Linked DNA regions of Selenomonas sputigena. The protein of the gene in region 2 interacts with the protein of the main gene of each other region in a pairwise test. Links are inferred from orthologs where the notes say so. Each region holds a gene or a part of one and is shown on either strand. Other genes may lie near its edges. The genes, in order: rpe and eno.

Region 1 (15,671 bases), 950 kb from region 2 along the record:
ATGCTCGCCGAGGTTCTCTTCATCGAGGAAATGCTGAGATCGCAGGGCGGGAAGGTCGACACCATGGTCTTGATGGGATCGGGAGAGCCTTTGATGAACTATGAAAATGTCGTGGATTTCCTGCGCCTGCTGCATGAAGAATACGTGCTGAACATCAGCTATCGCAGCATCACGCTGTCCACTTCTGGCATCGTTCCCGCTATAGACCGTCTTGCCGAAGAGGGTATGCCTCTGACGCTTTCCATCTCGCTCCATGCGCCGCGTGAGGAACTTCGTTCCGAACTCATGCCGATCAATCGCAAGTATCCATTGTCGGACGTCGTCGCGGCAGGAAAACGCTATGCGGAAAAGACGGGGCGGCGCGTCACATACGAGTACATCCTCATCCGCGACGTGAACGACGGCGAGCGGGAGGCTCGGGAATTGGCCGAACTTCTCGAAGGACAGCTTGCAAGCGTCAACCTCATTCCCATCAATCCCGTGAAGGAGCGGGGCTTCGAGCGGCCATCCGAGGAGCGCACTGCAGCCTTCTGTCGTGCGCTCACGCGCCGTCACATCACGGCCACGGTACGTCGGGAGATGGGAGCTGACATACAGGCGGCCTGCGGACAACTGCGCAACCGACACATGTCCGAGAGTGAAGAGAAGCAATAGATTGTGAGGGATTCCATGGCTTTTACCAAATGGGAAACGTTTTTGGAAAATCATATCGAAGGATTTTTCAATAAGAAGTTTGGCAGCGCCCTTGAACCGATCGAGGTGGAGAAGAAACTCGAAAAAGAAATCGCGAACGCGAAGCGGCGGGCGAAAAAAGGGAAGAAAGAATGGATCTTGCCCAATGCCTATACGATCCTTATGAACGAGGAAGATTGCCACCACCTTTCGTCACAGCGCTTCCTCGATGATCTTCACATCTTAGCGGAGAAAAAAGTCATCTTGCTCGATGCCTTCATGGACGGGAAACTTGCCATCAACATTCAGAAGGATGCGGAACTTTCTCTCGGCCTGTGCCGTGTGAAGGCGTCATATTCTGACATGGTGCAGCGCGTGGCGCAGGCGGTGAAGGAGCAGCACACGATCGTCCTGCAGAGACCGTCTTTCCAGGTGCCGCTCGATTTGCCGACGGAGTACAAGATCGCTTCGCTCACGGTTGTGGAAGGGGCGGATCTCGATTCTTACCTCGCGTTCGGCGAGAAAAAGATCTTTCTCGGCAGACGTGAACGAAGCGATTTCATCTTGACCGATCCCAACGCTTCGCGCGTCCATGCCTCCATCCGCTATGAAAGGCATCGCCATTTCCTGCAGGATGAGGACAGCACGAACGGCACGCTTCTCAACGGACGTCCCGTGCTCGAATCATGGCTGCGGCATGGCGATGAGATTCAGATTGGAAATTCCGTCCTGCGCTATGAGGTGATATGATTGCCGGGTTCAGATCTTTTGCTGCGCGTTCTGAGCGTAGCTTTTCAATACGGCGTCCTGCTGCTGCTCTTTCGTTTTATCGCGCGCTTGGCACAGGCGATGTTTGAAGACGCCAAGGCTTTGCAGCAGGAAATAAAGCCGCGTGAGATATTGCCTGACGAAGCCGTGCTCAGCGTCGTGGAGGCAGGCGATGAAGCGCTTTTGGGCAAGCGCTTCGCCTTCACGCAGGGACTGACGATCGGGCGCAGTGCCGACAACGACATCCGCATTCCCGATTCCTTCGTATCGCACCGTCATGCTGTCGTACGTCTTGTAAACAATCAGTATGTCATCGAGGACATGGGCAGCATGAACCACACGTATCTGAACGATGCGATCCTGCAGGGAAAGGCCTATCTGAAGCCGGGGGATCTCATACGCATCGGCTTTGTGACACTGAGGTTTGAGAGGTGATTTTTTTGAAAGTCTCGAAAGCGACGGACAGGGGAAAGGTGCGCGAGAGCAACGAGGATGCATGCGCCTTCATACCGCCTGATACGTATGTCGTGGCGGACGGCATGGGGGGATATGCCGCAGGAGAAGTGGCGAGCGCGATGCTCGTCGATGTATTCACTGAGATGTTTTCCGATGCTGTGCATGAATACGGCGAGAAAGCTTTGCTTCATGCCGTACAGGCAGCGAACAGCAAGATTCTCTGTGCAGCGGCGGCGAGTGAAGCCCGAAAGGGCATGGGGACGACAGTCGTCGCCTTGCAGTATAGGGAAAATGCGGCGTATTGGGCGCATGTAGGCGACAGCCGCCTGTATCTTCTGCGAAAGGGTGCGCTCAGGCGGCTCACGCGCGACCATTCTTTCGTACAGGATCTCGTCGAGCGAGGCTCCATCACGGAAGAGGAGGCGAGGAATCATCCGAAAAAGAATCTTCTGACGCGTGCGGTCGGCGTGGAAGAAAAACTCGTCGTCGATACGGGAAGCTTCACGATCGAGGAGGGCGACATCTTTCTCCTGTGCTCGGACGGATTGACGAATATGGTTGGAGAAGCCGCCATTCGCGAGACTCTGCAGGGAGAGTCTGCGGACAAGGCACGGACTCTCGTCGAGCTGGCGCTTCTGGCAGGAGGACTCGACAATATCACAGCCATCGTGGTGGAATGCGATGAAAGAGGCTAAGCTGCACCTGCTGCTGCCTCCGCTCGGCATCCTGCTGCTGGGCACGGGCGTACTGCTTCTTGCACATCGTCTGACGGCGGATCTTTTGCTGCTGCCCTGGCTTGCGGCAGTCATCGTCGGTGCATTCTTCACGCAGTTCATTTTGGGCAGACGAGATGGAACGGACTTGACGCTTTTCCCTGCAGCCATGCTGCTCGCAAGTCTCGGCCTCATCATGATCGGACGCTTGAAGCCCGCGCTCTTTTTGACACAGATGCGTTGGCTGCTGCTCGGTCTGATCGTTTATCTTTTCCTCGTCTTTCTTGGAGAGAGGGTTCTTCGCCTCCTTTCCTATCCATATCTTCTGGGCGTGTTCTGTCTTCTGCTCCTGTGCTCGGCGCTCTTTTTCGGCACGGAGATCGGCGGCAGCCGCAACTGGATCGTCTTCGGCCCTTTCGCCGTGCAGCCCTCGGAATTTGGCAAGATCGTCATCATCATGTTTCTTGCTGCCTATCTGACGGAGCATCGGGAGGTATTGACGCTGCCCAGGCACAGGCTTCTTTGGCTGAAGCTGCCCGTGCTTCGCTTCATTGCGCCGCTCCTTTTAATCTGGGGCATCGCCATCTTGATGTTCGTCGTGCAGCGCGATCTCGGCTCGGCTCTGCTCTTTTTTGGCATAGCTGTTTCCATGACGTATATGGCTACGGGTCGAAAATCTTATGTGGCGCTTGCCTTCGCGTTCTTTCTGGGCGCAGCCGTGCTCAGTTACTCGTTCTTTTCCCATGTGCGCGTGCGCTTCAACATCTGGCTCGACCCTTGGAGCGATCCTTCGGGCAGCGCTTATCAAGTCGTGCAGTCCCTCTTTGCGCTCGGCTCGGGCGGCGTTTGGGGCGCGGGTTTTGCGCACGGCCATCCCAATTTGATTCCCGAGGTGCATACGGATTTTATTTTTGCGGCGATTGCGGAAGAACTGGGGCTGCTCGGCTCCCTAGGCGTCATGCTCGTCTTTGCCCTGTTTTTTTATCGTGCCATACGCATCGCGCTCGCCTGCCGGGAAGAGACGCGCATGCTGCTTGCCGCCGGTATCGCAGTCGTGTTTCTCCTGCAGGCTTTCATCATCATCGCAGGCGTGACGAAATTCTTACCGCTGACGGGCATCACGCTTCCCTTTGTAAGCTACGGGGGCAGTTCCATGATCGCCAGCTTCATGCTGCTCGGCATTTTGACCGTGCTTTCCAAAAAGGAGAATCGACATGGTTGAGCGAAATAATACAAGGTATATCCTGCGCACAGCCATCATCCTGCTCTTGTCATTTTCCTGCTTGGCGCTTTATGTCGTCTATCTGCAGGTCTGGGAAGCGGATCGGCTCGCAGAGCATCCTCTGAATCGCCGCGCGGCTCTCGCCGAGGACAGCGTGCTGCGCGGCAGCATCCTTGATCGAAAGGGTGAAGTTCTCGCGCTCAGCCCGAATGTGGGCGAAAGGCGCTACCCTTACGGGCGGATCATGGAGCCGGTCACGGGCTATCTCGATGATACGATCGGCAGCACGGGCATCGAGGCTTATAAGGGGGCAGAGCTTTCGGGACACAGCCGCCTTCTCGGGCGATTAGGGCCGCTCGCGCAGATTTTCTCTTCCTCACGCGGCGACGACGTCTATCTGACGCTCGACGCTGCACTGCAGGAAACGGCATACGAGGCGCTGGGAGAACGGCGCGGGGCTGTCGTCATGCTCGATGCGGAAAGCGGGGCGGTTCTCGTGCTCGCATCGCGTCCCTCGTTCGATCCGTCCGATATTCAAGCGCAGTGGGACAGCCTGAGGCAGGACAAGGAAAGTCCGCTCGTAAACCGTGCGCTGCAAGGTCTTTATCCGCCTGGATCGACCATCAAGCCATTGATTCTCGATGCGGCGTTGGAAAACGGCGTTACGAACAGCAAGGAAGTATTCGACTGCACGGGAGCGCTCAAAGTGGGGGATTCGGTCATCCACGAGAGCCACGGCGCTGTGCACGGCAGGATCGATGTGGAGCACGCCTTGATTGAGTCCTGCAACACGACGTTCGGCTCGCTTGCGCTGCGCCTGGGTGGCAAGAAACTGGCGGATGCCTTCCGACGTTTCGGCTTTGAGGAGACGGCGCAGGGCGAATTGGCGGAGGCGGCAGCGCATCTGCCCGACTTCGCTTCCCTCGGGCAAGGAGATACGGCTCAGATCGGCATTGGGCAGAGCACGCTTCTCGTCACGCCGCTGCACATGGCGCTGCTCGCCGCGGCGTTTGCAAATGACGGCATCATAATGAAGCCCTACATGGTTGAACGTGTCGTGACACCCAACGGCATCACACTCGAACAGCATCGAAGCGAGAAGTGGTTCGAGGCTACGACGGCGGCGCGCGCCTCCTTGATTCATGGATTCATGGAGGAGGTCGTGCAGGAAGGCACGGGCACGGCGGCGGCGCTCCGTGGCGTGCGCGTAGCGGGCAAGACGGGCACGGCGGAAAATTCGGGCGAGGATCATGCGTGGTTCATCGGCTCGGCGGAAATAAAAGGTCGAAAGGTGGCTTTTGCCATCCTTGTGGAAAACAGCGGCGGAGGCGGCACAGAAGCTGCACCAATCGCACGGAAGCTGTTGGAAAAGTTGCAAGATGATTAGGAGGCAGTGCCATGGAACAACGCATTTTAGGCAATCGCTATGAGCTTGTGGAGCTTGTTGGAAGCGGCGGCATGGCTGATGTATATAAGGCGCACGACAAACTGCTCGATCGAACGGTCGCGGTCAAGGTGCTGCACGCCCAATTCGCGAGTGACGCCGAGTTTGTAGCACGCTTTCAAGCTGAAGCACAGGGAGCCGCGAAGATGTCGCATCCCAACATCGTCAATATCTACGATGTCGGGCAGGAGGGAAACGCCCACTACATCGTTATGGAATACGTTTCGGGGCAGACCCTGCGCGAAGAGCTTGATGCGGGCGGACGCCTGCCCGTTGCCACGGCGCTCGCCATTGCGCGTCAGATTGCCGAGGCTCTGCATCATGCGCACAAGAACGGTCTTGTCCACTGTGACATCAAGCCGCACAACATCCTCGTGATGGAGGACGGGCGCATCAAGGTCGCCGATTTCGGCATCGCTCGCGCCGTGAGTTCGGTCACGTCGACGTATACAGGCAACATCGTTGGCTCCGTGCATTATTTTTCGCCTGAGCAGGCGAAGGGCGCTTCGATCACGCCGAAGTCAGATGTCTACTCCCTCGGCGTCGTTCTCTATGAAATGCTCACGGGCGAGTTGCCCTTCACTGGTGAAACCCCCGTTGGCATCGCCTTGAAGCACTTGCAGGAAGAGCCTCTTTCCGTCTGCGCCATCGACCCGTCGATTCCGCCATTCGTCGAGGCTCTCGTTGCGGAATTGATGGCAAAGGATCCGAATCGGCGGCCCGACAGTGAGACCGTCGTGCGGCAGATCGCGCAGGATGAGGCGATGCTTGGCGGCTCGGCATCGTCGCTGCTCGATCCCTATGCGACGCAGGTATTGCCGCGCGTGCGTGAGGCCGAGGTCGATTCATCTCTTTTGTCAAGACACGGGCAGGAAGAGCAGCCTTCCGTACATGTTCCGGATGCCGGGCATGGCGGTGCAGCGAAGAAGGCATACCGCTCCAAGGCCTTCCTTTTCATTCTGTTCCTCGTATTGTTTTTTGGCTTCTTTGCAGGCGCATTCCTTTCCTATGGAAAGTTTTGGAGCGGTGCGGAAGTCGTCGTTCCCGATGTGACGGGACAGACGCTGGCCGTCGCCAAGCAGAAGTTGGAGGACAAGAAACTGCGCGTGGACATCGCGGAGATGTACGATTCCAATATACCGGCAGGGCAGGTCGTCAAGCAAGATCCCGAGGGAGGTTCGAAGGTCAAGGAAGAGCGCCTCGTGACCATCTACGTGAGCAAGGGCGGCGAGGAAGTCAGTATGCCGGAACTCAAGGGGATGCAGAAGTCAGCGGCAGAGAGCAAGCTGACCGGAGCGGGCTTGAAACTCGGCGTCGTGACGGAAGAGTTCTCCTCGCAGCCTGCGGGGAGCGTCATCGGACAGGACCCGCGTGCGGGATCGAAGATCAGCAAGGGGCAGGTCGTCGACCTCGTGATCAGCAAGGGCGAGCGGCCGCGCAAGGTCTCCGTGCCGAGCGTTGTCGGCGGCGCGGAATCAAGCGCCAAGGAAGCGATCAAGAACCGCGGACTTCATGTAGGCTCCGTCACGAAGGAAGCGAGTTCGCAGGCGGCAGGCACGGTCGTGCGGCAGAGCCCGGCGGCAGGCAGCGAGGTGGAAGAAGGTACGGCGGTCGACCTTGTACTTGCCGCCGAAACGGAAAAGAAGTCTTCGAAGACGAAGGAGCGCGCGTCGGACGACAATGCAGGCGACAAGACGCCGAGCAAGGACGCAAGCGGCGGCAAGTCGAACCGCTAGCAAGTGGGAGAGGAGGCCGGTTTGTTGCAGGGAAAAGTGCTCAGAGCGCAAAACAGTTTCTTCTACGTGGCGACACGAGAAGGACTTGTGGAGGCGAAGCTGCGAGGCCGCCTGAAAAAGGAGCGCATTGCCGTCGTGCCGGGCGATGACGTGGAGCTTGAGCTTACAGAAGGCGGCGCGGGCGTCATCGAGCGGCGCTGTGAGCGAAAGAGTCTTTTGCGCCGCCCGTTGGTCGCCAATATCGATCAGGTCGTCCTCGTCTTCGCCGCACGCGAGCCGGATATCAATCCCGTGCTCATCGACCGTTTTCTCGTGCTCGCCGAGTGGTCGAAGATCGAACGCATCGTCCTCTGCATCAACAAGATGGATTTGTTAGAGGGCGATGCGGCGGAGATTCCTGCCCTCGCCGCGCTCTATCGCGAAATCGGCTATCCCGTATGCCTGCTGTCCACTGTTACAGGGGAAGGCGTGGCAGACATGCAGTCTCTTGTCGAGGGAAAGACGAGCGTGTTTGCCGGCTCATCGGGTGTGGGAAAATCCTCTCTCTTGAACTGTCTCGCGCCGGGCATCGCCCTTTCTACGGGCGCTGTCAGCGAGAAGATCAAGCGCGGCAGGCATACGACGCGAACGGCGCAGCTTCTGCCGTTCGCCGGAGGATTCCTCGTCGATACGCCGGGTTTCAGCGCTACGGAGCTTGCCGAGATCGATCCTTGTGCGCTCCCGGGGCTTTTCCCTGAATTTCGCTCCTTTTTCGGCGCTTGCCGATTTCAGCCCTGCACGCACAGCCACGAGCCGGACTGCGCTGTCAAGGAAGCCGTGCAGGCGGGAAAGATTGCAGACTCGCGCTACGCCTCCTATTTGGAAATGCTGCAGCAGAGTGTACAGAGAAAGAAGGTATATCGATGATTCAAGTGGCGCCGTCGATTCTCTCGGCGGATTTCGCGCATCTTGCCGATGAGGTGCAGCGCATTGAAACTGCCGGGGCGGAGTACGTCCATATCGATGTCATGGACGGCGCTTTTGTGCCGAACATCACGTTGGGCGCTCCCGTCGTGAAGTCGCTTCGCAAATGCTCTGCGGCGGTTTTTGATGTGCATCTGATGGTCGAGCGTCCGGAAGCGCAGATCGCTTCCTTCGCCGAGGCTGGTGCGGACGTCATCACCTTTCATATCGAGGCGGTGCGTCATGCCCATCGCCTCGTACAGGAGATCAAATCTCTCGGCTGCCGGGCGGGCGTCGCGCTCAATCCTGCGACACCGCTCGTCATGCTCGAAGAACTTATGGCAGATATCGACATGGCGCTCATCATGACGGTCAATCCGGGTTTCGGCGGACAGAAGTTCATTCCGTCGATGCTCGAAAAAATCGCGCTTCTGCGTCATACGGCAGAAGAAAATGATTTCGCTCTCGACATCGAGGTCGATGGTGGCATCAATGCCGAGACAGCGCCGCTCGTGAGAGAGGCGGGGGCGAACATCCTCGTCGCAGGCTCTGCCGTCTATGGGGCGAGCGATATAGAAAAAGCGATTCAGGCGATTCGTGGCTAAAGGAGGAGGAAACGCGAATGGAAAAGGCGGTAGTGCTGCTTTCGGGCGGACTTGATTCGACGACCTGCATGGCCGTCGCAAAGGAGCAGGGGAAAGAACTTTATCCCATCAGCTTTGACTATCATCAGCGTCACAGCATCGAGCTGGAAGGCGCGAAGAAGATTGCAGCTTTTTACAAAGTGAAGCGTCATCTGATCATCGAGACGAACATGGAAGCGATCGGCGGCTCGGCGCTGACGGACGACAGCATCGCCGTGCCCGAGGGCGACGTTTCGCGCACGTCTGTTCCCGTGACCTACGTGCCTGCAAGAAATCTGATCTTCTTGAGCTATGCGCTCGGCTATGCCGAAACCATCGGCGCGCGCTCTGTCTACATCGGCGTCAACAGCGTCGACTATTCGGGCTATCCCGACTGCCGTCCCGAATTTATCCGGCATTTTCAGGCCGTCGCGGACTACTCGACGGAAGCGGCCTCCGAAGGAAAGCGCATCGAGATCGTCACGCCCCTGCAGAATTTGTCCAAAGCCGATATCGTGCGCTTGGCGACGCGTCTTGCCGTGCCGTTGGAGCTTACGCACAGCTGTTACAGCGGCGGTGAAAAGGCGTGCGGCGTCTGCGACAGCTGCAAACTGCGCCTGCAGGGCTTCGCGGCTGCCGGCATAAAAGACCCGATCGAGTATGAAAAACGCTGAAGAAACGATGATGAAAGACATACAGAAAAGCGCGGATATGCGCGGCATCGACATACAGCATGTCGGCATCAAGGACGCCCATCTGCCGTTTCGCATCAAGACGAAGGCGGGTGATTTCCAGCAAGTCACAGCGCGCATCCTCTTTACGGTTTCCCTGCCCAAGGAGTACAAGGGCACGCACATGAGCCGCTTCCTGGAAATCTTGCAGCAGTGGTGCGACAAGCCCGTAGCGGAAGAAGAGATGGAAGCCATGCTGCAGGAGGCGCTTCATCGTCTTGAAGCGGAGACGGCGAAGCTGCGCCTTTCCTTCAAGTATTTCATTGAGAAGGAAGCGCCGGCGAGCGGCAAGAAATCCGTGCTCGACCTCGATTGCTTCTTCGAGGGCGAAAAGCGTGCGGGCGAGGCGATGTCGTTCCGTCTCGGCGTCACCGTGCCTGCGACATCCCTCTGCCCGTGCAGCAAGGCGATTTCGCGCTACGGTGCGCACAATCAGAGAAGTCTGCTGCAGGCCGTCGTCGAGTTCAAGCCGCCCGCGCCGTGCATCTTCATCGAGGATCTCGCCGCGCTCATGGAAGAGCAGGCGTCGTGCCCGATCTATCCGCTGCTGAAGCGTGAAGATGAGAAGTATGTGACGGAAAAAGCATACGAGCAGCCAAAGTTTGTCGAGGACATCCTGCGCGACCTCGTGCTCGCCCTACGTCCCTTGCCCGGACTCTTTTGGTTCTCGCTTTCCTGCGAGAATTTTGAGTCGATTCACAATCACAGCGCCTATGCGAGCCACGAAGAATATGTGAATTGCGAGGCGAGGACAGCCGGCAAAGAGCAATGATCTGAGAAACTGCGCCAGGCCGCTCTGAGGAGGTGTCAAATGAAGGTGTTCTGCAAGCGTTTCATCGTACCGCTGCTGCTCGTTTTCTTCATCTCGGGCGCCGTCATCTATTCGACGGTCGACATTCATACGTTGAAAAATCTCACAGCGTTCCAGCCGTGGTCCATCGCCCTTGCGCTCCTCTGCGTGAGCCTCGGTCTGACGCTTGATGGCACGCGCCTCATGCACCTCGTGAAGATCTCGGGCGAGCACATCACGCTGGGACAGGCGGTGCAGGTGGTCTTCGGCAACTACTTTCTCGCGCTCCTGACGCCGGGGGCAACGGGCGGTGCTGTGGCGCAGCTCATGTTCCTGCGTCATGCAGGCGTACCGGCGGGCAAGGCGACGGTGCTCGTCATCGTGCGAACCCTCGTGTCCATTCTCTTCCTTATATGTTGCATGCCGTTCATCTTCCTGCACGACGCAGGCATCCTGCCCGGCGTGGACAATCATACGCTGATGCTCATCTCTGTTATCGCCTTCGTCGTCATCGCACTCATCGCGCTTGCTTTTCGCGCGAATGCGTTCGACTACATCATCCTGCGCCTGACGAAGCGATTGAGCGTGAAACGCAGCAAAAAGCTGCTCTCTTTCTATCGTGATCTCAAGATGGGCGTGCATCTCCTCGCGTCCTCGCCCAAGAGCATGCTTCGTATCTTTTTTGAATCAGGCTTAAGTCTCATGTTCATCTATGCCATCGTGCCATGTCTTCTTTTAGGACTCGGCGTGACAGATGCCGATTGGTACACGGTCATGGGGCGCATGATTTTCCTTAACATGTTGCTCTATTTCACGCCGACGCCCGGCGGCTCCGGCATCGCGGAGGGCGGCTTCGTCCTGCTCTTTGCCGATTCTGTACCGGCAGGTACCGTCGGCATCCTCGCCGTTTGCTGGCGGCTCATCGCCGAGTACATCCCGTTCTTCATCGGCCTTTACTACACGCTCAAGGTCTTTGGCAGAGATTTTATGCATCGCCAGATGGAGCAGCAGGAGGATGGCTGAGTATGCAGGCATACTGCTGAAAATAATGTTTCTTAAAGAAAATTTTTTCGTGCGCTTGCCATGATAGGAACTTTGCTATATAATTACCGATAGTAATTGTTTTCTCAAAAATTCATACAGACGTCATAAGTGTCGCCGATGTATATCGGCGAGCGATGAGAGGAAAATGGGTGAAAGACCCATGCTGTCCCGCAGCTGTAATCGGGGAATTTGTTTCCATGGGAAACGCTGGAATCGCTGTTTCTGATGAAAGTGCTGAACGCATCGGCACTTCCTGACATGTCACTGGGAAAAACCCGGGAAGACGGAAACAAACGATGATCCGAGAGCCAGAAAGCCTGCTTATGATAAGATTCATTGCTTGACTTACGAGAGATGAGGAGATGGATGCCAGGGTATATTCGTTGGCGGAATATACCCGTGGTATTTTGCGCTTGCAGGAAAAATCCGCATGTCTTGTCTTGGTTGACGGACATGCGTTTTTTTATGGAAATGCCGGATAGCTGGGCGTTTCCTTATAGAGACCGATTCTGAGGATTCGGTCGCAAATGTCTTTTTTATATGATTTTTAAGGAGATGAGGTATTGCATTGAAAGGAAAAGATTTGATACGTCGCCTGTGTCAGATGCTCATCACGCTTTTGGGCGTTACATTCTTGACATTCGGTCTGACGTATCTCGCTCCCGGTGATCCTGTAGAGATGATCCTGGAGACTGGCGATACGATGGTGTCGCAGGAAACTATCGAAAAGACACGTCACGAATTGGGGCTTGACCGTCCCTTCCATGAGCAGTATCTGCACTGGCTTTCCGGCTTGCTGCATGGCGATATGGGCATGAGCTATTCCGCCAAGATGCCGGTTGCCGAAAAGCTTGAGCAGAATCTTCTCGGCACGCTGCTTCTGGCAGGAACAGCAACCTTGATGATGCTCGTCGTTTCTGTGCCTTGCGGAGTCATCGCAGCTTTATATCGCAACCGTTGGCCGGATTATTTGATTCGCGGCGTGTCCTTTCTCGGCGTTTCGATGCCAAGCTTCTGGGTCGGCTTGCTGCTTCTCTTCGTCTTCGGTTTGAAATTGGGACTGTTCCCGATTTCGGGCGGCGAGGTCACTCTGGAAGGGTTGATTCTTCCGTCTGCAACCCTGGCGATCCTCCTGTCTTCCAAGTATACGAGGCAGGTGCGTATCGCCGTGCTCGAAGAGTTCAGTCAGGATTACGTCATCGGCGCCAAGGCTCGCGGTCTGTCCATGCAGCGCATTCTGTGGCGCCATGTGCTGCCCAATGCGTTTTTGCCGCTCATCACGCTCTTCGGTTTGGCTCTAGGCTGGCTCTTGGGCGGTGTGGCGATCGTCGAGATCGTCTTCGGCTGGCCCGGCATAGGCCGCCTGGCGGTGCGGGCGATCGAGATGCGAGACTATCCGTTGTTGGAGGGATTCGTTCTCTGGACAGCCATCTTCTACATGGTAGTCAACTTCCTTGTGGATCTGTCCTATGTGTATCTTGATCCGCGCCTGAAGAAGGGGGAGAGGCCATGAGCAAGGACGCAAAGCTCCTGCGCTTCTATTCCATATTGGCAGGGTTGATCTTCCTCACAGCGCTTCTCGCGCCCTTCATCTTGACGCAGGATCCCTATGAGTCGTCGATGCAGCAGGCATTTCTGCCGCCTTCCGCCGAGCATTGGTTCGGAACGGATAAACTCGGGCGCGATCTCTTTACGCGCGTGATTTACGGCGCGCGCATATCGGTGTTCATGTCTTTGACGGTCGTCATCCTCATCGCCGGCATCGGCTCTGCCATCGGCGTCGTTGCCGGCTATGTCGGCGGCAAGGTGGATACGATCATCATGCGCCTTGCCGATATGTTCCTCGCCTTTCCGGGCATCGTGCTGGCGATTGCCATTGCGGGCATGATGGGCGGCAGCGTGGTCAATGCCATCCTCGCTCTTGTCGCCGTCGGTTGGACGAAGTATGCACGCCTGGCGCGCAGCATGACGCTGAAGGTGCGCCAGCAAGATTATATCGCGGCGGCTGTGACGAACGGCACGCGTCCCGTGCAGATGTTTTTCCGCCATATCGCGCCCAATATCCTTTCCATCATACTGGTGACGGCAGCCGTCGATATCGGGGCGATGATGATGGAGCTGGCAGGTCTTTCGTTCCTAGGCTTTGGCGCGCAGCCGCCGACGCCGGAATGGGGACTCATGCTCAACGAAGGCAGGCAGGCACTGCAGACGGCGCCGTGGCTCATGCTGTTCCCCGGCGCCGCCATCGTCCTCGTCGTCGCCGTGTTCAATCTGTGGGGAGATGCGCTGCGCGATTGGCTTGATCCAAACAAGGCAAGCTGATGGTTTTACGATGTCTTATGATTTTAGGAGGCTGAAATTTAATGAAAAAGTGGAAGAAGTTGCTTTCTGTTGCCATGGCGGCGTGTTTGTCCGTGGCGGTATTCGCAGGCTGCGGCGGCAAAGAGGCTTCGAAGGATACCTTGCGCGTCGGCGTGACGAACTTCGCGGACTCTCTTGAGCCGACGGAAAATGCTTTCGGCTGGGTCGTCATGCGCTACGGTATGGGCGAGACGCTGACGAAGTTTGATGAGAAGATGAACATCCAGCCGTGGCTCGCAGAGAAATGGACGATCAGCGACGACAAGCTCACGTGGACGTTCAAGATCCGCGACGGCGTGAAGTTCTCGAACGGGAACCCGCTGACGGCAGAGGCTGTCAAGGCCTCCATCGAGCGCGCCTTTGCCAAGAACACGCGCGCCGCGACGTTCTTCAAGTACACGGAGATGAAGGCGGAAGGACAGAATCTCATCATCACGACGGACAAGCCGGCGCCGAGTATGCCCGGCTACCTCGCCGACCCGCTCTTCCTCATCGTCGATGTGTCGGCGGAAAAGGATCGCGACTTTGCAAAGCAGGGACCGATCTGCACGGGGCCTTACGTCTGCGAATCCTTCGTCAAGGAAAAGGCAGTCATGAAGAAGAATCCCAATTACTGGGACGGCGAGGTGCCGTTCGAAACGGTGGAGATTCCTTCGATCGACGATCCGAATACGCGCGCCATGGCGCTCCAGTCCGGTGAAGTGGACATGGCTGTGAACATCGCCCCGGGCGACGTCGGCTTGTTCAACGATACGGGCAAGTATCATGTCGACAAGATTGCCTCGCTGCGCACGGTGCTCGCGCGCATCAATGAAAAGGGCATCCTCGGCGATCCCAAGGTTCGCGCTGCGTTCATCAGCATGTGTGACCGCAAATCGTACAACGAAGTGATCTTGAAGGGCACCTTCATCGAAGGCAAGGCTCCTGTTCCTCCTTCCCTTGATTATGGTTTTGATCAGCTTTCCGACCCTAACCACTACGATATCGAGCGTGCCAAGAAACTGCTTGATGAGGCAGGCTGGAAGGATACGGACGGCGACGGCATCCGCGACAAGGACGGCAAGCCTCTGAGCGTCGACTTCATCATCTACAACAGCCGCGCCGAACTGCCGATCTATGCGGAAGCCGTGCAGGCGGACGGCAAGAAGATCGGTTTCGACGTTAAGGTGAAGACGGTCGACTACAATCTGCTCGACAAGATCGGTATCAACGGAGAGTATGACCTGCTGATTTCCAATATCATCACGGCAAATACGGGCGATCCCGAGATTTATCTCAACTGGTACTGGCGCACGAACAAGGACGGCGACAACCAGCAGAACGGTTCGGGCTACAGCAACCCCGAGTACGATGCAAAGTGCGCGGCTCTTGCTGTCGAGTTTGATCCGGCGAAGCGCCGTCAGCTCATGATCGAGATGCAGCAGATTCTCTTGAACGATGCAGCTGCGCTCTTCCTCGGCTACCCCGAGACGAACATCATCAGCTCGACGAAGATCACGGGTGCGACGATGTATCCGTCCGACTACTATTGGATCACGAACAAGATCCGCCCGGCAAAGTAAGGAGAAAGGAAGAACGATATGCTTCTTGAGGTCAAAAACCTCCATATCCAATATGCCGGCACCGAGATGGTGCATGGCATAAGTTTTTCCCTCGATTCCGGCGAAGTATTGTCACTTGTGGGAGAGAGCGGCAGCGGCAAGACCAGCGTCATACGCGCAGTCTTGGGCTGCCTCCCCCACGAGGGGCACGTGAATGAAGGCGAGATCATTTTTTCCGGCGTGAACATGCTGAAAAATACGCCGAAGATGTGGCGTGACATCAGTGGGCGCAACATCTCGATGATTTTCCAGGACAGCGGCAGCATGATGAATCCCATCCGCACGATCGGCAGCCAGTTTGTCGAGTACATCCTTGAGCACAGCTCGATGGATCCACAGAAGGCGGAAAAAGAGGCGAAGGAAATGCTGGACAAGATGCAGCTTCCGAACCCCGATACCATCATGGACAGCTTTCCCTTTGAGCTTTCAGGCGGCATGCGTCAGCGCGTCGGCGTCGCCATGGCGATGTTCTTTCGTCCGCAGCTCCTCTTGGCAGATGAGCCGACTTCGGCGCTTGATGTTACGACGCAGGCGCAGGTGGTCAAGGAACTGATGAAAATCTGCCGCG
Region 2 (15,640 bases):
TCGCCGCCTTCGCGACGACGAACGGCGTGACCTGCAGAGAGACGCGCACCTCGTCCGCCGCCAGCGTCAAATGAAACGGCGCATCGTTGAACTCGAAGAGGCGGCGATACGACGTGACGGGCGACTCGACGTGCAGCGCATAGCCAGCAAGCCCCGCACGCACGAGGTTCCTGAGCGAAGTACAGCGAAGCACGGCGCGAAACTCAAGGCGCAGTTCTCCTCCCGACGCCTTCAGCTCGGCGATACCGTCGAACGACGACTTGCGGTAGCTGTCATTCGTCTTCGCCAGCAGCGGATACGGCGCCAGATGCCCCCGGATCTTCAACGTACTTCACCTCCATCAGGCAGTAGTCACGATAATCCATCGTATAGTCGACAAAGAGTTTCGCGCCCTTCGCGACACTCTGCAGCTCGATGACGTTCTTCTCGAACTTCACCAATTTCGCCCTGGCTCTGCCCGAAAGCGAGGCCGCAAGCAGCTTGACGGGAACATCCGTCTGCTCGCCTGCGAGAAAAAGCTCCAGGCGCACGCGCTCGACCTTTCGCGGCGCGATGAGGCTCAGGCGATAGCGTCCCTTCTCGCGCTCGACGCAAAAAGAGCGCATGTGAAGCGGCGAGAGGCGCGATGCCGCCGCCTTCTTCTTGCGGATCTTCTCGACACCGCTTTGAAGCTCCTCTTTGCGCCCGCCCTTTCGTGCAGCAAGGGCGCGGCGCACGGCTGCGTCTTCCAAGTCGGGCAGGAAATCGCCCGCGCCGAAGGCGTCGACGCCGCGCTCCTCCTCCGCCATCAGCCGCTCGCGCACCTTTTCCTTCAGGTAACGCTTGAGCCCCAGGTACATCTCCTTCGCCTGCTTCTCCTCTGCCGCGTCCTGCAGGACACCCGGCTCCCACGCGTCGTGCGACGGCACCTCGATGCGGCGAAACGCCTGCCCCATCGCGTTCTCCTTGATGAGGAAGATCCCCGTGAAGTCGATGCCGCTCGGAAACCCCTTCTGCTCGAAGAGCTTCATGCCGATGTGGCGCGACATGAGGATGCGGCGGTTCAGCCCCTCGCCGCGCGTCAAAAAGAGCGTTGCCGCGCCGTCGGGAAAGCCATACTTCGCACCGTATTCTGCGGCACGAAGCTCGATCCTCTGCGTCGCCTCATCCTCGCCTAGAAGCATGCGCGCGTAGCGCTGGATCATGCGGTTCTCCTCATAGTATTCCTTGTGATGCGGACTGCCAGCCGTCTTTTCAACGGGAAGTGAATCCGCGTAAAGGCCGAGGCTCGTCTTCGTGATGCGGTGATCGCCGATCTCCACCTCCAGGTTGCCCAGCCATATCGCGAGAAGGAAATTGTCGAGAACGGCGCGGATCATCTCCTGCTCCAAGCCCTCGATGGGCACGAGTCCCATGATGAAGATGTCCGTGCCGCTCGTGCGCCGCCGAAAAGCGGGATCGAGCGTGAAGATGTCCAAGAGCGCCTTCTTGTTCTCGTCGCTGTAATAGACCGTGCCCGTCGTCCATCGATCCTTCTCGTCCCTGTAGGAGACGAGCTTCGCGACGCCCGTATACGATTCCACGCCGTCTTTGTCCAACGAGGCGAAGAACGCCGTGCGAAGCTCCGAGCAGCTATAGACGACCGCCTTGCCGATGCCGAAGCTGCCGCCCGCGTTCTCCTCCTTCTGCACGGAAAAACCCTGCTCCTTGACGAGTCCGCTCCAAAGCGAACCCTTCTCGCCCGCGAGCGCCCCCTCAAGCCCGCGCGTGCGAAAATCGCTGATGCGAAGGACAGCGATGCGCTCCGCCTTGAGGACATCCGCCGCACGCTCGAACGCCTCGCGGCACTTCTTGTCGTCCCGATTGCTGAGGAAGCAGCGCTCCAGGATATTCTGAAAATCCTCGCGCCCCGGAAACTTCTCGCGCGGGATGTCAAACGATTGAAAGGAAACGAGGACGGCGCCCTCAGCGTCATCTCTTCGCGCGTCGAGCGAGTTCTGGATCGTCTCGCGCACGAGGTAGTGCACCGTGCGTATGCCGAAGGAAACGCGTGCGAGGTCGTTGTAGCCGACAAGCTCGCCGCTGTCGTTTGCCGGCGCACGCCAGCCGCCCTTCTTCCTGTCCATGAAAGGAAACAATTTTTCCACCTCATTCCTATACGTTTCCTAGTATAGCAAAGAGACCGCCCAGTGACAATGCGTGAGGTGCGGCCAAAAATTAACAAAAGCTAAATATTGCAAAAATTTACCTGCGCCCTCTTGCATATACGAGCCAATATGCTATAATAAAGGTGCGGCAGGTGGACTAAGCGTCATCCCGCCTTTAGTGCCGTACCTTACTAACCACCAGAAGGAATCATCGCGTATGGTTCCTCCTGGTGGCAATATAATCGAATCCCGCCAGGGGTTCAGGCTGCAAGGCCAACAAGAAAAGAACAGGCAGCGAGCCTAGGCTCGCTGCCTGTTTTCTTTCGCTTTCTTTCCTTTTCCAGTATTCTCAATTTCTGGTATTTTCCCGCAACTTTTTTGCACCTGTGCGGGAATTGTGCTATAATTAGGCTCGTGCGGCAGACCGCACGGCTTCATACATTTCATCATTTCTCAGATGCGGCATATCTTCTCACAACGTGCCGCACAAAACGAAAGGAGTCTTTTCCATGCCAACAGCAGCAAAATCGAGCGGCGCAAGAAAGACCGCCGTCCCAAAGAAAAGCAGTACCCCCTCGCGCACGCGCAGGGCTTCGAACGTCGCCTACATCTTCTTCAACTGCGACGCCGAAAAATCCCACGACTCGATGAATATCTTCTACAACCACGAGATCTACCGCGACACACAGGCCTCGCGCAAGGCTCTTTGGCAGAAGGTCAAGGAGGAGCAGGATGCCTCGCGCATCGAAATCGCCGAAGACGATCTGACGAGCGTGCGCACGGCAATTCTTGAGAACGACCCCGCCGAAGCGAGCCGCTACATCCGCTTCGGCGCGATCGAGACCTTCGTCTGCCACTGATTCGTCCGCGATTCCCATACGGCCAAACGAGAAAAGCCCAAGAGCCGTCCCTAACGGTCATCCTTGGGCTTTTCTTTTTCAGGGATATCAAGCTCCTCGGCTTTCGTCTGCGTCGTCGGCACGCCCTCGGGCGTGAGGCTCGGCGCATAGCGCCAGCTCTCCTTGATCCTCTTGTCCAGACGCTCTTCGAGAAGTCGGCGCTCCCTCTCGTCGGTGATTTCCGGCTCGAACTGCCACGCTTGGACGCCCGTCACGCGGCCTTCCGGCGAGATGTCCGCAAAGAACTGCACATGCCCTCGGTACGCAGTCTCCTTCTCGGTCAGGCCGCGCTTCGTCTCCTCACGCAGCACGGCGGGCTTGTTCGGCTTACGCATCGCAGGATAGTCGCGCTTCTTCGGCGGCTTCGCTTTTTGACCCTCGACTGGTCTTTTCTTTGCCTCACTCGGCGACTTCAGCGCTTCTTGTGAAGGCGGCTTCCAAGACTCGGGAACGCTCTCCTCTTCCGTCGCCAACGTCTCATTCTCCACCCGCGGCTTCTCCTCCGCCAGTAGCTTCTCCTCCGCAGAAGGCGAAACTTTCGCGGCAGCCTCATCCGAGTCCGGCACATCGAGCCAGGTGATTTCCTGCGCCGTGTCCCAAAACGACTCCTCATGCGGCAAAAGAAGCCCCGCGATGCCAAACGCGAACATATGCAGAAGAACGGCAAGAAGCACGACAGTCCCCCAGCGTTGGCGTACGATCACAATCATCCCTCCCCACACGTTTCGTCCTTTCATTATAGCACACGAACACCAATCACACGGCAAAAACTATTGCACTTTATTCAGTATTCGCGGACGAGATTCTTCCCTTTTGGAGCAAAATATAGTATCATGAAGATGAGTAGATATTTCTCCTTTATATTTTAGGATAAAAAACTCAAAATTATTCGTCGAATATAAAACGATGCTCGAAACACTGCATCAAGTAAGATGATAGGCGGGTAAAATGATTCATATACCTATAAAAAAACTAAAAAACGGCATGATCACGGCGCAGAGCATATACAATCCGCTCGGCGCCAGCTACCTGACGAAGGGCATGGAACTCAGTCCGACATACATCGAGCGTCTGGAGAAAGCGGGATTTGACGGCGTGACCGTCACCTCCCTGGATCCCAAGCTCAAGCTCGCGCCGCCCGATGATATCGTGCAGGAAAAAACGCGCATCTCCGCCATACAAAACGTGGCGACGGCTTTCCATAGCGTCGAGGAGAACGGCACCTTCGACCCGGCGCCGCTGCAGGGCATTTCGGAGAACATCCTGCAGGACATCATCGCACAGCAGAAGAACCTCGTGCAGCTCACGGACATCCGCCTGCACGACACTTATACCTTCGCCCATTCGGTCAACGTGGCCATCCTCTCGTCTCTCCTCGGCGTGCTTCTGAAGCTTTCCAGGGAGGAGCAGCTAAAGCTCACGCTCGGCGGTCTCCTGCATGACATCGGCAAGATCACCGTACCCTATGAGATTCTCACGAAGGCCGGCCATCTCACAGACGACGAGTGGAGCGTGATGCAGGGACATCCGGAAGCCGGCAGGCAGCGTCTGAAGAAGATGTTTCCCAACGACACGCTGCTCTCCACCATCGCCCTGCAGCACCACGAGCACATCGACGGCTCGGGCTATCCCAACCATCTGAAAGGCGAGCAGATCCACCGCTACGGACGCATCGTCGCCATCGCTGACGTCTACGACGCCCTGACGAGCGTGCGCCCGTACAAGAGAGCCTATACGCCATCCGTCGCACATCGCCTCATGGCTACATGTTCGCCCGGGCATTTCGATCTCGATCTCTTGAAGCTTTTCTTCGACAACGTCGCGATTTACCCCGTCGGCACGATCCTCAAGACACAGGATGGCTACGCCATCGTGAAGAAGGTCGAATTCGGCTATACGCTGACGCCCGTCGTCTGCGTCTTTGCCAACCGTGAGGGCAAACTTCTCAATGCCCCCAGCGACCTCGATCTGAAAGAAGCGCCAAAAGGGATGCTTGATGGTGTGATTTCCGACAGCGAGCTGTACCATTTCATCCACAACATCAACGTCGATCCGGCCATCTTCCTCCAAGAAAACACAGAGAAAGAAGACGCGTCACAAGAAAATACTGAATGAACTACGGCGCATTTCAAGGTGTTCCGCCACTGAAACCGGGGTGTTTTCTCCATGATACGCTTGAAATCGAATCAGCTCAAAACCGGCATGGTGACGGCGCAAAGCATCTTCAATGAGAAGGGTGCCGCCTTTCTCGTACGTGGCACGCCGCTGACTGATCGCTACATCTATCGGCTTCGTCAGCTCAGCGTGCCCGAACTTCACGTCACATCGCTTTCTTCTAATTTTCAGCTGCAACCGCCCCCTGACATCATCAAGGAGCACACGCGCGTGCAGGCCGTCGAAAACGTCGCGGAGACCTTCCGCCAGGCGGAAAAGTATGGCCAGTTCAACATGAGCCTCATGGAGCGATGTGCCGATCTCCTCGTATGCGACATCATGTCGAAAAAGAAGAATCTCGTGCAAATCACAGACATTCGTCTGCACGACTCCTACACATTTTCCCATTCAGTCAACGTCGCCGTCCTCGCGACGATGCTCGGCAATCTCTGCGGCTACTCCAAGAGCAAGCTGCAGGTCATCACGCTCGGAGGACTCCTACACGACATCGGCAAGCTCGCCGTGCCCACATCCATCCTCAACAAGTCTGGCGCCCTGACGGCGGACGAATTCAAGATCATCCGCCGGCATCCAAGTGAAGGGCGCAGACTCCTCAAGGAATTGAAGTCGCCGCTCGCCTCGATCCTCGCCATCATTGCAGTCCAGCACCACGAGCACCTTGACGGCTCAGGCTATCCCTACCATGTGCGCGGCAAGTCCATCCATCCGTACAGCCGCATCACCGCCATCGCCGACGTCTACGACGCGCTGACGAGCGTGCGTCCTTACAAGAGGGCATACAAGCCGAACGTCGTCTATCAGATGATGATGAAGAACTCCCCCGGTCACTTTGACATGGATCGCCTGCGCCTCTTCTTCGACAATGTCGCCATTTACCCCGTTGGTACAGTCATGAAAACACAGCTCGGCTACGCCATCGTCAAGAAGGTCGTCTTCGGCCACACGCTCGCCCCCATCGTCATCGTCTTTGCAGACAAGAACGGTAAGCTTCTCCCAAAACCCTTCGGCGTAAACCTCGCCCACTGCCGCCGCGATGCCATACATTACGTCATGGACGACGTGGAACTCTTGAACTTCATCCGTCATACAGGCATCGACCCCGCCGTATTCCTTGACGACGATCTTCGCGCGATGAAGGACTATCCGCGCATGGGGAAGCATGAAATCTGAGTTGATAAAGGCATACAAAAAGACCCTGCCGCCCGGCAGGGTCTTTTTGTATGCTCTTATGCCTCGCGCAATTCTGCGCGGGCAAGCTTGTACTCCGTCTTGTCGAGAACTGCATGAAGCTCCTCGTCGGAGATCATGCGCTCCATCTTGAGGACAGCGATGTTCTTTCCGAGATCGACCTCGGCGGCCGCGCCGTCGATGCCGTTGAGCATACGCTCGACGGCGTTCTTGCAGTTGTCACAGTGCATGCCCTCGATATGCAGCACCTTCTCGCCGATGACGTCGTGATAGAGCTTCTTCTTCGGGCCGCCCTCGATGCTGCCGCCCCCGCCGCAGCACGCACCGCCGCCGCCGAAGTGGCGCACCATGCCGCGCACAGCGAAGAAAAGCGCCGCCAAGAGAACCGCTCCCAAAATATACGTTGCCATGATTTCTCCTTCTTTCCTTACCAAAGGGCATTGCCCTTATATACCATGCTATCGCTCTATTTTACCCGCGCTTTATCGACTTGTCAATAGTGATTCTTAGTGTTGGCAATATGCTTTGAGACGAAAACAGCCTCCCCGTCGGGGAGGCTGTAAATCTTGAGAATCACTGAAACTTTCCGTTCAAATTCACGGCAGAGGCACGTTGAAGGCATTCTTGCCCGCGAAGACGGCGTTCTTGCCCAGCTCTTCCTCGATGCGCAGAAGCTGGTTGTACTTCGCGACGCGCTCGCTGCGGTTCGGTGCGCCCGTCTTGATCTGCCCGGCGTTCAGCGCGACGACGAGGTCGGCGATCGTCGTATCTTCCGTCTCGCCCGAGCGATGCGATACGACGGCCTTGAAGCCCGCGTTGTGCGCCATGGCAACGGCGGCGAGCGTCTCGCTCAGCGTGCCGATCTGATTGACCTTGATGAGAATGGCGTTCGCGGCCTTCATGTCGATGCCCTTCTTGAGGCGTTTCGTATTCGTCACGAAGAGATCGTCGCCGACGATCTGCAGGCGGTCGCCAAGCTCCTTCGTGATGAGCTGCCAGCCCTCCCAATCCTCTTCATCAAGCGGATCCTCGAGAGAGATGATCGGATACTTATCGACGAGCTTCTTCCAATGCTCGACGAGCTCTGCCGTCGTGAAGACCTGACCGGACTTGGGCTGCTTGTACTCGCCCTTCTTCGATCCCTTCCATTCGCTGGCGGCCGCGTCCATCGCGAGCACGAAATCCTTGCCGGGCTTGTGGCCTGCCTTCTCAATGGCACGCATGATGTAGTCGATCGCCTCGTCGTCCGACTTGAGGTTCGGTGCGAAGCCGCCCTCGTCGCCGACGCCCGTCGCATGGCCGTCCGCCTTCAAGAGGCTCTGCAGTGCATGGAAGACTTCCGACGACCACTGGATGCACGTGCGGAAATCGGGAGCGCCGACCGGCATGATCATGAACTCCTGCACGTCGATGCTGTTCGCCGCATGGGCGCCGCCGTTCAGGATGTTCATCATCGGCACGGGCAAAAGGCCGCCCTGGCTGCCGCCCAAGAAGCGATAGAGCGGCGTTTCCTCGCTCGCAGCGGCCGCCTTCGCCGCCGCCATGGAAACGGCGAGGATGGCGTTCGCGCCGAGCTTCGACTTGTCTTCCGTGCCGTCCGCTTCGAGCATCGTGCGGTCGACGAGAGCCGTATCCGCAGCGTCGACGCCGACGACCGCCTTGGCGAGCGTCGTGTTGACGTTCTCGACCGCCTTCAGGACGCCCTTGCCGAGGTAGCGAGCCTTGTCACCGTCACGCAGTTCAAGCGCTTCAAACTGGCCCGTCGATGCGCCCGACGGCGACGCCGCACGGCCGAAGCTGCCGTCCTCCAGAACGACATCGACTTCCACCGTCGGATTGCTGCGCGAGTCAACGATTTCGCGTGCATGGATGCATTTGATCTTGCTGTTCCTCATCGTATCCACTCCTTGTAAATCTAATGAAACACTATACTCTTAGCTTATCACGAAAGCGGCGGATGTCAAGCCTTTTGCTGAAAGCAATTCGCATTTGTCGCCGCTTTCATAAAAAAAAGCGCACGGGCTTCGTCCTGCCCGCACGCTTTTTCCACTAGCCGAAGCCGTACAGGCACAAACATGCCTGTATTCGTATCGGTTTAAGCAAGCTCCAGCATCAGCGCCATCTTGAAATTCTTCACGGCACGCACATAATGTCTGCCGTTCTTCGCGAACTTGAAGTTCTCGCCCGCGTGAACCGTGTACTCCTTGCCCTCGTAGCCGATGACGGCCTCGCCTTCGAGCGCGAAGACGAGAGCCTCGCCCGGTGCCGCGTGCTCGTCGAGCCCCGTGCCCGCGCCGAAGCTCATGAGCACGAACTTGAGGTTCGGGCTCTGCACGAGATCCATGTTGACGATCTTGCCCTCCTGGCACGGCAGAAGCTCTGCCAGCTGAAATACCTTCTTGTCCTCGATTGCCTTGTTCATGGTCTTTCCCTCCTGCAAACTGATCTCAAGATATACGGCACCGCGCTCAGTCTTGACGCCCACGGGCGTACCGACGGGCACGACGAAGAAATCTCCTGCGGCGAGCGGCGTATTCCCGCTTTCCTCGACCGCTTCCATCGCGCCCGAAGCGACGTACCAGAGGCGGCGACGCTCGTAGCTCTCCGCGCTGATGTCCGTCGCCTCTGCGAGCGAGAACCAGACGACGTTGTTGCCGCCTGCCGCGCTGATAGCTTCCGACACCGTGCAGCCCGAGACGGGCGCCATTTCCTCGGCGGGGCGAAGCACCCTGCCTGCCTGACCTTTCATGGCTGTCATCTCCTCTCTTTTTTCCTAGTATAGCACAGGGAAATCTTCACAGCGGGAACATTTGTTACAGCTTTTGAGAAATTTTCTTATTTCTCAAAGGCAGCCGCCGCAAGATCTCTTGCGCGAGGAAACCCGTGGCAGATCCCGTGAAAACGGCCAGAACAAAGAGCATGGGCGCATAGTAAAAGACGTCGAGCGTGCCGAGCCAGAAAGCGGCGGCAAGAAGCTGACCCACATTGTGCGAGAGTGCGCCCGCGACGCCGAGCAGCGCGAGCGGCACGCGCGGGGTCGCACGCAGCAAGAGGACGCCGACCGAAAGCGCCAGAAGGCCGCCCGCAAGGCTGAACGACAGCGCGGGCAGGCTGCCCGCGAAGACCGATCCGAGCACGATGCGCAGGACAAGCAGCAAGAGCGCTTCCCTCGCGCGAAAGAGACGGAGCGCGGCGACGGTCACGATGTTCGCGAGACCGAGCTTGAAGCCCGGCACCGCTGCGACGAGCGGCAGGCGAAGCTCGACGAAGAAGAGCATCAACGAGAGTGCGAGGCAGATGGAAAGAAGCGTCAGCCGCGCCGCCCCCTGCTGCGCCAGACCCGCTTCCTGCGCTCCCTCTGCGCATATACGCGCCCGCGCCTCGGACGCACCCTGCCGAACGCCGCGCTCTCGCCGCGCGCCCCTCACCTCGCCACCGCGTCGGGCACATCGGCCTCGCCCGCTGCCTTGCCCGCGCTGCCCGATTTCGCCCAGCGAATCTCCAAGCGATGCGGCAGACAGATGATCGGTGCGCCGTCCCCCTTCAATTCGCCTGTATGCACGCAGATCTGATCGGGACAGTCAGCGCTCTCGATGCGGATCGTGCCGCCGCCCGTCGCGATGACGTTCTCGTGCTCGCCATAGGGCACGCGAATATGGCGCTCCTCCTGCAGTTCCTCCTGCGTGAAGCGATAGATCACCGCGCCGTCCTGCACGACCTCGACCGCGCCCGACTCCGATGCGTCTTCGCCGCGAGAAGCGGCTGCGAAGAGCCACGCGCCCGCCGCACCGAGCAGGAGCACGGCGAAAAGAGCGAAGAGCCGCGCCTTCTTTTCCCCGTTCATCGAATGACCTCCGCTTCTCCCGTCAGCCCCTCGCCCGCCGAGAAGCGGTCAAGAAGCCCCTCTGTAATCCACACATGACCATCCATGCCGACGAGCACCATCTCAAAATCCTGCCGCTCGCGCCAGAAAGCGGCGGCGCGTTCTGCGCCCATGACGAAGAGCGCCGTCGAAAGCGCGTCCGCCCTGCCGCCCGATTTCGCGATGACAGTGGCAGAAGCAAGGCCGCTCGCCGCAGGTGCGCCCGTAGCTGGATCAAGGATGTGCCAATAGCGGTTTCCTGCCTCATCCGTGAAGAAGCGCTGGTCGATCGCCGAGGTCACGACGGCGGCATCCGCGACCTCGACCGTGCCGAGAAGTGCTCCACCGAAAGGATTCCGAAGCCCCACGCGCCACGGTGTGCCGTCCTCGCGCATGCCGACCGCCTCGATGTTGCCGCCGAGATCGAGGAGCGCCAAGCGCACGCCGCGCGACTTGAGCTCCGCCGCGACAAGCTCGCCCGCATAGCCCTTCGCCACCGCGCCGAGTTCGACGCTGCTGCCCTTTTCGAGCCGCGCCGTACCCGCCGCCTCGTCGAGCTTGAGCTTTCCCGCTCCCGTCAAGGCACGCGCCGCCTCGATTTCCTCTGCCGTCGGCACGCGATGTGCGCCGCCCGAAAATCCCCAGAGCTTGAGGAGCGGCAGAAGCGTCACGTCGAGTGCGCCCTTCGTCTCCTCGCGCACCGCCTCGGAGAGGCGCAGAAGCCGCATCGTCTCAGGCGCGAGCGCGACGCTCTCACCCGCGCCGCTGTTCAAGCGCGCGACATCGCTACCCTCGCGCGTCGCGCTCCAAAGCGCGTCAAGCGCGAGAAGGCGCTCCTTCGCCTCCCGCGCCGCCTCGGGTGCACCTTCCCCGTAGACCTTGACCGTCATCTTCGTATCCATCGCGAAGAACTCCTCGCTCGCCTCCTCTGCAGCACGGGAAACGTCGCTGGAAGCCGCGCTCTTCGTCCGCTCGGGCAAGCATCCCGCCAGAAGAGAAGCGACAAGAAAAACGAGCAAAAGGCACAGGGCAAGATGCCCTGCGCCTTGAGTTTTCCGATTCCGCAAGAGAACCATGTCACTTCTTCGCTTCATCGAGCGCCTTCGTTGAAGCCTCGATAAACTGCTCGTAGGAGATCGTCGCACCCGAGATGGCATCGACCTTGCCCGGCTGCTGGCGCTCGACGAGCTGTGCGCCGTAGGCCGCATTCGCCTTGACGGCGTTCTGCGCCTTCTTGTAGTTCTGCGCGTCGCTAACCTGGCCGTTCTTCTTGCCGTAGTCCTCGCCCTTCAGCGTGCCGTCCTTGTCGATGCCGAAGTACGTCGCGCTCTCGATCTTGTGATCCTTGATCGTGATGGCAATCTTGCCGTGGCCGTACTCGGAATTCTCGCTGCTCTCGCCGTTGTACGTGCCGTCCTTCGCCTGTGAGAGGTCGATGTCGGCGATCTTCTTGACGGCGACGCCCTGCGCCCCGCTGTCTTTCGGCTCGTTCTTCGCCGCATCGTCGCCGCAGCCCGCGAAGAGCGCCGCCGCGAAGGTGACGCCCAAGACCAGCGTCAGAGACTTCCTGCTCAACTTCATTGTTTCGCCCCTTCCTTCAGCTTTGCCGCCGCCTGCTCCTCGGCGCTCTTTTCCACCATGCGCCCATGCTCGATGATGACGCAGCGCTCCGCTGCCGCGCCAACCTCGGCGGAGTGCGTGACCGTGAGGATCGTATGACCTTCCGCGTGCAGTTCGCGGAAGATCTTCATGACGAGATTCTGATTGACCTCGTCGAGGTTGCCCGTCGGCTCGTCCGCGAGGATGAGCACGGGATAGTTGATGAGAGCGCGCGCAATGCAGACGCGCTGCTGCTCGCCGCCCGAAAGCTGGCTCGGCAGATGGTCGGCGCGGTCAGCAAGCCCTACGCGGTCGAGCGCTTCGAGCGCTTCCTTCTTGTCGGGGATGCTGTGATAGTACTGCGCCGCCATGATGTTCTCGATCGCCGTCAAGTACGGGATCATGTGAAACTGCTGGAAGACGATGCCGATCTTGTCGCGGCGCAGAAGCGTCAGCTCGTGGTCGGAGACTTTCGTGATGTCGATGCCGTCCAGAAGCACCGTGCCGCTCGTCGCGTGATCCATGCAGCCGATGATATTCATGAGCGTCGTCTTGCCCGAGCCGGAAGGCCCCATGACGGCGAGCCAATCGCCCTTTTCCACCTTGAGGTTGACGTTGTCGAGCGCCTTGACCTTGCCGCCGTAGGCCATCGTCACGTCTTTCAATTCCAATAGACTCATAAAACCCTCCTACTCTCCCCGCAAGACGATGGCGGGGTCAACGCTCGTCGCGATGCGCACGGGAATGAGGCTCGCGACGCCCGTCACGATGACGGACAAGACGACGGCGAGCACGGCGATGCCCGGAGCAAAGGCGATGCCGCGCGAAAAGACGTTGATGCTGACGCTCTGCGCGAAGAGGTAGCCGAAGCCGCTGCCTAAAAGGCCGCCGACAAGGCCGAGCACGCAGCCTTCGCCGAGAAACTCCATGACGATGTTCACATTCGAAGCGCCGAGCGCCTTCTTCAGACCGATCTCGCGGCGGCGCTCCGTAACCACCGCCGTCATCGTCGTCGTCACGCAGATGAGCGTCAAAATGAGGACGATGATCGTCACGAGAAGTATCAGAACTTCGAGCTTCTTCAAGACGTTGAACTCCGAGTGCGCGATTTGCTGCACCTCCTGCGGCTCGATGCCGATATTCGCGGTGCGAATGGCGTCCTCGACGGACTTCAAGCTGTCGCCGTCGGCGACGACGCTGAGCTGTGCGAGTCCGACGGCGCCGGGCTTCTCGACGATCTTTTGCAGCTCGTCGAGATTCAGGAAAGCGAACTGCTCTTCCTTGCCGCCCGTCGAGACGATGCCCGAGACGGTGAAGGAGAGCATGGCCTTGCCCTCACCCGCGCTGACCGATACGGTCTGGCCGATGAGCTTGTCCGTATCGCGTGCGATCTTCGAGGCCATCTCTGCGCCCAGGAGGATCTCGCGCTCGCCCGCCTTCGGGTACTCGCCCTTGACCATCCAATAGGGGCTGACCTTCTTGATTTCCTCGAAGTCCGTGCCGCCCGTCAGGACAGGCTGCTTGTTGACCTCAAGGCGCTCGTAGAGAAATGGTGCGAGACCGACGACGTCGCGTCCCGCCAGCGCCTCACGCGCCTTCTGCAAGGCGGCGGAGTCGAAGGTCTTCGCCTCGCCCGCCGGCAAGAGCAGCACGTTCGCGCCGTAGGCGCGGAACTCGCGCCCGAGCTGCGCGGGCACTTCGCGGTAGACCGTGATCATGCCCGAGATGATCGCCGCGCCGACCGCGACCGCCAGGAGCGCGACGAACATGCGCGACTTCTGGCGGAAGAGCGCCCGCACGATCATGCGCAGAAACATTTCGAGTATCTTTATTCTTCCTGCCATATCAAATCACCTGCCATGAAGGACGCTTGCGGGCTGCAAGGAGAGAAGCATGCGGATGGCGGGCAGGCTGCCGATGAGGAGCATCAGAGCCATGAGTCCGCCCACGATGGGGATGACGACGAGATTGTTCGCAATGTTTGAGCCGAAGACCGTCTGCCCGATCGCCTGCGCGAGCGCCAGGCCGCCGAAGTAGCCGAAGAAGCCGCCCAAGGCGCCTGCGATGAAGATCTCGGCGAGCACCATGAGTACGACGGAGAGGTCGGTCGCGCCGAGCGCCTTCATGAGGCCAAACTCGCGGCTTCGCTCCATGATGTTCGCGCTGACGAGGTTCGACACGCCGAGCGCCGCCGACAGAAGCGAAAGCCCTGTGATGAGCAGCATGAGCATCTGCGTCTTTTCAAGAATCTTGCCCTCGGACTCGGCGATCTGCCGCACGGGCTGCGCCGAAGAGCCGGGAATCGCCTCCTCGATCTGGAAGGCGATGGAGCTGACGTAAGCCGTGCAGTACCAGATCTCGCGCTCCTTCTGCGAAAGGCGCTCGGGGTTCTCCGCCGCCTTTCGCGCAAGATCGTTTTCGGGCGTCGTGACGGCGGAGACTTCGATCTTGTCGATCTTTCCGGCAGCGCCCAGAAGCTCCTGCGCGAGCGCGAGGTTCACGGTCAGAGCGTCATCCTCTGCGCCGCCGCCCGTGACGATGCCCGTGATCTTCAGCGTCCTTTCCGCGCCGTCCTTCGTGCGATAGGAAACCGTATCGCCGGGCTTCAGCCCCAGAGCGTCCGCGAGCTTCACGCCCGCCAGCGCCTCGTCGGGGCTTTCCGTCGGCCACGCGCCGTCGATCTTCCACCACGACTTCATTTCCTTCTCGCCCGTCTGCATCTTCTCGCCTGTCGGCAGTTCAAGTTCGTGGTCGAACCACGTGCCCATGATCGGCACATTCTTGCCGTCCGCGAGAGCGACTTCGCCCGAAAGTTCGGGCGCGAAGGCGACGATGTTGTTCGTCCAGAAGATCGTCTTGATCTTCGCCGCATCCGCCTCGTTCAAGTATTCTTTGCGTCCGCCCTCAAGGCCGTAGACGTCCTGCAGCACGGAAGCCGTCTTCGGCGTGACCGTGATGTTTGCGCCGTAAGCCTTGAGTTCCTGATTGACCTTCTCGCCGATGTCGAACATGACGTTGAGCATGGCGGCGGCCAGCGATACGCCGAGAGCCGCCGTCAGCGCGATGAGGAAGAAGCGCTTCCTCTGGCGAATCAGCGCGCCCTTTACCATCTGCCAAAACATTGTATCCCTCCTTCACGCATCAGCGGAACACGTCGCGTGCCTTGTCCAAGGCGTCCTGCGGCACGCGCAGCTTGCCGTCCGCCACGCTGTATTCGAGCGGTATGGGGTTGCAGCCGCCCTTCGTGCCGATCGTCGCCTTGTTCATCATGACGTCGCACAGGCGGCAGATGACCTGCCCGTCTTTTTCGTAATAGCCCGTCGGACCGCAGATCTCGCAGGCGTCAAGCCCGACGCCGTAGGAATTGCCGCCCTTCAAAATCACGATGTAGCGCACCATCTGGCCGCTCGCCGTCTGATAGACGAAGCGGTGCAGATGTCCGTCGTTGACCACCGAGAGATCCACGTCGACGAAGCCGTCAACCGCCGTCACGGGGACAGCGGGCACGAGTTCTTCCTTGCGGTTCGCATAGCTCGCGCCGAAGCTCGACAAGAAGACCATGCCCGCGAGAAACAGCACCGTCGCCGTGCCCCAGCGCCTCTTGTGCATCGCCTGCATGATCATGCGGCGGTACTCGGCGGGATTCGTGCCGGCAGGACGCGCCGGCTTCTTCTGGGAGAAGAGCGTCAGCGGCACGAAGAGCAGCGCGAAGAAGATGATGAAGATGAGCCACGACGAGTGGTCGATGATCGGCGCCATGATGGAAAGCAGCGCCGCGCTGTCGAGGATGT

The links.
Region 1: the proteins of eno (region 2) and rpe interact in binary tests that used the Escherichia coli proteins (3 or more experiments, as listed by UniProt). The link is inferred for Selenomonas sputigena from one-to-one orthologs.

The regions. Positions count from the first base shown.
Region 1 is NZ_CP110383.1:949,692-965,362, forward strand. What follows is about bases 6,749-9,735. They hold rpe (ribulose-phosphate 3-epimerase), read left to right. Parts: upstream 6,749-7,913; coding sequence 7,914-8,558; downstream 8,559-9,735. Other genes in these bases: pknB (Stk1 family PASTA domain-containing Ser/Thr kinase), read left to right, coding at 6,749-7,011; rsgA (ribosome small subunit-dependent GTPase A), read left to right, coding at 7,033-7,917; queC (7-cyano-7-deazaguanine synthase QueC), read left to right, coding at 8,576-9,250; folE2 (GTP cyclohydrolase FolE2), read left to right, coding at 9,261-9,735. In the rest of the region: 23S rRNA (adenine(2503)-C(2))-methyltransferase RlmN, read left to right, coding at 1-654; OL236_RS04760 (DUF3662 and FHA domain-containing protein), read left to right, coding at 670-1,422; OL236_RS04765 (FHA domain-containing protein), read left to right, coding at 1,423-1,875; OL236_RS04770 (Stp1/IreP family PP2C-type Ser/Thr phosphatase), read left to right, coding at 1,872-2,591; OL236_RS04775 (FtsW/RodA/SpoVE family cell cycle protein), read left to right, coding at 2,578-3,831; OL236_RS04780 (peptidoglycan D,D-transpeptidase FtsI family protein), read left to right, coding at 3,824-5,218; more of pknB, read left to right, coding at 5,230-6,748; more of folE2, read left to right, coding at 9,736-10,079; OL236_RS04810 (lysylphosphatidylglycerol synthase transmembrane domain-containing protein), read left to right, coding at 10,119-11,120; nikB (nickel ABC transporter permease), read left to right, coding at 11,710-12,654; nikC (nickel transporter permease), read left to right, coding at 12,651-13,463; OL236_RS04825 (ABC transporter substrate-binding protein), read left to right, coding at 13,505-15,064; OL236_RS04830 (ABC transporter ATP-binding protein), read left to right, coding at 15,083-15,671. UniProt on the Escherichia coli protein: Catalyzes the reversible epimerization of D-ribulose 5-phosphate to D-xylulose 5-phosphate.
Region 2 is NZ_CP110383.1:920-16,559, reverse strand. What follows is about bases 6,135-9,090. They hold eno (phosphopyruvate hydratase), read right to left. Parts: upstream 8,284-9,090; coding sequence 6,985-8,283; downstream 6,135-6,984. Other genes in these bases: OL236_RS00045 (cupin domain-containing protein), read right to left, coding at 8,484-9,090; OL236_RS00055 (heavy-metal-associated domain-containing protein), read right to left, coding at 6,427-6,798; OL236_RS00060 (HD-GYP domain-containing protein), read left to right, coding at 6,135-6,370. Outside these bases: OL236_RS00085 (hypothetical protein), read right to left, coding at 1-325; OL236_RS00080 (hypothetical protein), read right to left, coding at 273-2,105; OL236_RS00075 (hypothetical protein), read left to right, coding at 2,636-2,986; OL236_RS00070 (hypothetical protein), read right to left, coding at 3,037-3,735; OL236_RS00065 (HD-GYP domain-containing protein), read left to right, coding at 3,974-5,140; more of OL236_RS00060, read left to right, coding at 5,192-6,134; more of OL236_RS00045, read right to left, coding at 9,091-9,137; OL236_RS00040 (Gx transporter family protein), read right to left, coding at 9,202-9,816; OL236_RS00035 (NusG domain II-containing protein), read right to left, coding at 9,813-10,232; OL236_RS00030 (FAD:protein FMN transferase), read right to left, coding at 10,229-11,269; OL236_RS00025 (FMN-binding protein), read right to left, coding at 11,328-11,831; OL236_RS00020 (ABC transporter ATP-binding protein), read right to left, coding at 11,828-12,529; OL236_RS00015 (ABC transporter permease), read right to left, coding at 12,539-13,693; OL236_RS00010 (ABC transporter permease), read right to left, coding at 13,700-14,971; OL236_RS00005 (DUF2318 domain-containing protein), read right to left, coding at 14,991-15,640. UniProt on the Escherichia coli protein: Catalyzes the reversible conversion of 2-phosphoglycerate (2-PG) into phosphoenolpyruvate (PEP). It is essential for the degradation of carbohydrates via glycolysis.